Regions from separate parts of the Streptomyces sp. NPDC017246 genome, predicted to be linked through region 1. Evidence: predicted binding sites of a transcription regulator. Region 1 holds the regulator's gene; the other holds the start of a gene.
The links. Region 1 encodes HspR, which represses chaperone genes until heat shock. Its sites were predicted from a motif close to TTGAGNNNNNNNNNCTCAA; they were not measured.
Positions count from the first base shown of each region.

Region 2: a site for HspR is predicted at 774-792, ahead of lon (endopeptidase La). Genes of this name have one in related genera too.

Region 1 is NZ_JBIRMW010000002.1:534,532-536,927, forward strand. Features, by position in the region: gene grpE (nucleotide exchange factor GrpE) at 1-57, shown strand, start outside; gene dnaJ (molecular chaperone DnaJ) at 97-1,281, shown strand; gene ACH4MY_RS07250 (heat shock protein transcriptional repressor HspR) at 1,286-1,735, shown strand; gene ACH4MY_RS07255 (hypothetical protein) at 1,809-2,276, opposite strand; gene ACH4MY_RS07260 (helix-turn-helix transcriptional regulator) at 2,305-2,396, opposite strand, start outside.
Region 2 is NZ_JBIRMW010000005.1:54,665-57,060, forward strand. Features, by position in the region: gene ACH4MY_RS13275 (GNAT family N-acetyltransferase) at 46-684, opposite strand; gene lon (endopeptidase La) at 815-2,396, shown strand, end outside.

The sequences.
Region 1 (2,396 bases):
AAGGACGACGCGACGTCGTCCGCTGACGAGGAGAGCGGTGCCCCCGAGGAGGGGTAGCGCGAAGATCACCGGAGCAGTCCGGAAGGAGGGACGTCGATGAGCACGAAGGACTTCGTCGAGAAGGACTACTACAAGGTTCTCGGCGTCCCCAAGGACGCCACCGAGGCCGAGATCAAGAAGGCGTACCGGAAGCTCGCCCGCGAGAACCACCCGGACGCCAACAAGGGTGACACCAAGGCCGAGGAGCGCTTCAAGGAGATCTCCGAGGCCAACGACATCCTCGGTGACCCCAAGAAGCGCAAGGAGTACGACGACGCCCGCGCCCTCTTCGGGAACGGCGGCTTCAGGGCCGGCGGTCCCGGGGGCGGCGGCTCGTTCAACTTCGACCTGGGCGACCTCTTCGGAGGCGCCCAGGGCGGCGGCGCGGCCGGCGGCTTCGGCGGCGGTGGCGGCGGCATCGGGGACGTGTTCGGCGGCCTGTTCAACCGCGGAGCCGGTGCGGGCACCCGTACCCAGCCGCGGCGCGGTCAGGACATCGAGTCCGAGGTGACGCTCAGCTTCACCGAGGCCATCGAGGGCGCGACCGTACCGCTGCGGATGTCCAGCCAGCAGCCGTGCACGGCGTGTTCGGGCACCGGCGACAAGAACGGCACCCCCCGGGTGTGCCCGACCTGCGTCGGCACCGGACAGGTCTCGCGCGGCAGCGGCGGCGGCTTCTCGCTCACCGACCCGTGCGTGGACTGCAAGGGCCGCGGCCTCATCGCCGAGAACCCCTGCGAGGTCTGCAAGGGCAGCGGCCGTGCCAAGTCCTCCCGCACCATGCAGGTCCGCATCCCGGCGGGTGTCTCCGACGGGCAGCGGATCCGGCTGCGCGGCAAGGGGGCGCCGGGCGAGCGCGGCGGGCAGCACGGCGATCTGTACGTCGTCGTGCACGTCGACGTCCACCCGGTCTTCGGCCGCAAGGACGACAACCTCACCGTCACGGTGCCGGTCTCCTTCACGGAGGCGGCGCTCGGCGGCGAGATCAAGGTGCCGACCCTCGGCGGCCCCGCGGTCACGCTCAAGCTGCCCGCGGGCACTCCGAACGGCCGGACCATGCGCGCCCGGGGCAAGGGCGCGGTCCGCAAGGACGGCACCCGCGGCGACCTCCTCGTGACGGTCGAGGTCGCGGTGCCGAAGGAGCTGGACGACAAGGCACGTGACGCCCTGGAGACCTATCGCGAGGCGACCGCCTCCGAGGATCCGCGGGCGGAGCTGTTCCAGGCCGCGAAGGGAGCGTGACCCGGTGGACGGGCGCCGACGCAATCCGTACGAACTGACCGACGAGTCGCCGGTGTACGTCATCTCGGTGGCGGCCCAGCTCTCCGGTCTGCATCCGCAGACCCTCCGTCAGTACGACCGTCTCGGTCTGGTCTCCCCGGACCGCACGGCGGGTCGTGGCCGGCGCTACTCGGCCCGTGACATCGAGCTGCTCCGTCAGGTGCAGCAGCTGTCGCAGGACGAGGGCATCAATCTGGCCGGGATCAAGCGCATCATCGAACTGGAGAACCAGGTCGCGGCCCTGCAGAGCCGGATCGCGGAGCTGTCGGCGGCCGTCGACGGCGCGGCGGCGGCGATGCGGCAGCGCGAGGCCCAGGTGCACGCCTCGTACCGGCGTGACCTGGTGCCGTACCAGGACGTGCAGCAGGCGAGCGCGCTGGTGGTCTGGCGCCCGGGTCCCAAGCGCGGCGATTAGTCCCGGCGAGCAGTCCCCGAACGGCGAGCGGCCCCCTCCACGGTGTGTGGAGGGGGCTTCGTCGTACCCGGGGTCACGGGACGAGTTCGGCCACGATGTCGCCGACGGTCTCCCACCAGGGCGCGGCGCCCGTGCCGAACGCGGCGGCGAGGGCGGTGCCGACGGCCCGGTCGAGCGGGGTCGGCGCCACGGCCCAGTCGGCGTCCACCCGGCCGTCCCCCGCGGACTCCAGGGTGCCGAGCCGTCGCCCGTTCCGGGTGAGCCGGCTGTCCAGGTGCGAGGACGGCACGAGGCGGTAGCGGATCCCGTCGACGCGGACGTCCACCCGGTAGGAGCGGCGCAGGAGCCGTGCGCGGGCGGGTCTGAGGGCGGCGGGTTCCCCGTCGACGGTGAGCGCGAGCAGCGCGGGCTTGCGGGTCCCTATCGGGGTGTGGGTGTCGGGGCGGGTCCCGGGGGCTCGTACGAGCTCCACGGTGGGCAGTTCGTACCCGGAGACCCGGAGGGTCCCCGCGGGCCCGTCGAGGTCGATCTGCACGTACACGGTGGTCGCTCGTCCCGTTCGCCGCCGGTCAGTTGTCTCCCTCGAGAATGCCCGACTGCGCGATCAGGTAGCCGAGCTGGGCCCGGCTGCCGCTGCCGAGGGTGGCGGCGAGCTTGGCGA
Region 2 (2,396 bases), on a different contig from region 1:
CCGTCCACGCGGCCGTGCCTCCGGCCCGGCCCCCGACCGGACTGCTCAGCCTTCCGTGCGGACGATTCCGGTGAGCGGGGCCCGGTAGCGCCAGTCGAGCGAGTCGTACAGCGCGAGGCCGTCCGTGGTCGCGGCGAGCACTCCGGTCTCCGCGCCCGCCTGGGCGGCGGCGGCCTCCAGGGTGCGCATGACGTTCGCGCCGAGGCCGCGCCGCCGGTGGGCCGGGTCGGTCTCGATCTGGTCGGCGACGGCGGTGGAGCCGGTCGGGGCGATCTGGCCGCGCGCGGCGAGGGCGCCGTCGGGGGTGAGGATCCGGACCAGGACGACCCCGTCCCGGACCTCGGTGGTCCGGGCGTATCCCTCGGGCGGCGCGGGCCGGGCGCCGGGGTCGAGCCGCTTGACCATCATGAAGCCCGGGTCGTCGGGGACGGTCCATCCCTCGGTGATCCACGCGCCCGCGTCCTCGGGGCCGGCCATGATCTTGAGCCAGCTGTACGGGGCGGTCAGCCGGGTGCAGAGCGCGCCGACCGAGGCCGCGTCGGGTGCGGGCAGGACATGGCGTACGACGTGCTCGGGCAGGCCCACGTCGATCCGGTAGCCCCAGGGCTCGGTGACGGCGGCCGGGGTCCCCCGGGAGGCGGTCCAGCCGGTCACCCATGCCGATGTAATAGCCGCGATGTCCATAGAGGTATTACAGCGAGAGGAAGCGGCATGTGGAAGAGTGATCGCTCAGAGCGAACAGGCGTCCGGGAACATTCATGGGCTCACATGCATTGAGTCGGCATAGCTCAACTTGACTGCCGAAGGGGAGATCATGGCTTCTGACTCCAAGCCGTCCGTGCCGCTCACTCTGCCTGTGCTGCCGCTCGACGACGAGGTCGTGCTGCCCGGAATGGTGGTGCCGCTCGACCTGTCCGACAACGACGTGCGCGCCGCCGTCGAGGCCGCCCAGGCCGCAGCGCGGCCCGGCGCGGGCAAGCCGCGGGTGCTGCTCGTGCCCCGCGTCGACGGGACCTACGCCGGGACCGGCGTCCTGGGCACCGTCGAGCAGGTCGGACGGCTGTCCGACGGAGACCCCGGCGCGCTGATCCGCGGCATCGGCCGCGTGCGCATCGGCGCCGGTACGACCGGGCCCGGCGCGGCCCTGTGGGTCGAGGGCAGCACCGTCGAGGAGACCCTGCCCGACCCGCTGCCCGGTCAGGTCACCGACCTGATCAAGGAGTACAAGGCGCTGGCCACCACCTGGCTCAAGAAGCGCGGAGCCTGGCAGGTCGTCGACCGCGTCCAGCAGATCGACGGCGTCGGAGCCCTCGCCGACAACTCCGGCTACTCGCCCTTCCTCACCGTCGAGCAGAGGGTCGCGCTCCTGGAGACCGCCGACCCGGTCGCCCGGCTCAAGCTCGCCACCGCGCAGCTCCGCGAGCACCTCGCCGAGCAGGACGTCGCCGAGACCATCGCCAAGGACGTCCAGGAGGGCGTCGACAAGCAGCAGCGCGAGTTCCTGCTCCGCCGCCAGCTCGAAGCCGTCCGCAAGGAGCTCCGCGACCTCAACGGCGAGGCCGAGGGCGACGAGTCCGACGACTACCGCGCCCGCGTGGAGGCCGCCGACCTGCCCGAGAAGGTCCGCGAGGCGGCCCTCAAGGAGGTCGAGAAGCTGGAGCGGTCCAGCGACCAGTCCCCCGAGGGCTCCTGGATCCGCACCTGGCTCGACACCGTCCTCGAACTGCCCTGGAGCGAGCGCACCGAGGACCGGTACGACATCCCGGGCGCCCAGGCGGTCCTCGACGCCGAGCACGCGGGCCTGGAGGACGTGAAGGAGCGGATCACCGAGTACCTCGCCGTGCGCAAGCGGCGTGCCGAGCGCGGCCTCGGCGTCGTCGGCGGCCGCCGCGGCGGAGCCGTACTCGCCCTCGTCGGCCCGCCCGGCGTCGGCAAGACCTCGCTCGGCGAGTCCGTCGCCCACGCGATGGGCCGGAAGTTCGTCCGCGTCGCCCTCGGCGGCGTACGGGACGAGGCGGAGATCCGCGGACACCGGCGTACGTACGTGGGCGCGCTGCCCGGCCGGATCGTCCGCGCCATCAAGGAGGCCGGGTCCATGAACCCGGTGGTCCTGCTCGACGAGATCGACAAGGTCGGCTCCGACTTCCGGGGCGACCCGGCGGCGGCTCTCCTCGAAGTCCTCGACCCGGCGCAGAACCACACCTTCCGCGACCACTACCTGGAGGTCGAACTCGACCTCTCCGACGTCGTCTTCCTGGCCACGGCCAACGTCCTCGAAGCGATCCCCGAGGCCCTCCTCGACCGGATGGAGCTCGTCAGGCTCGACGGCTACACCGAGGACGAGAAGGTCGTCATCGCCCGTGACCACCTGCTGCCCCGGCAGCTGGAGCGCGCGG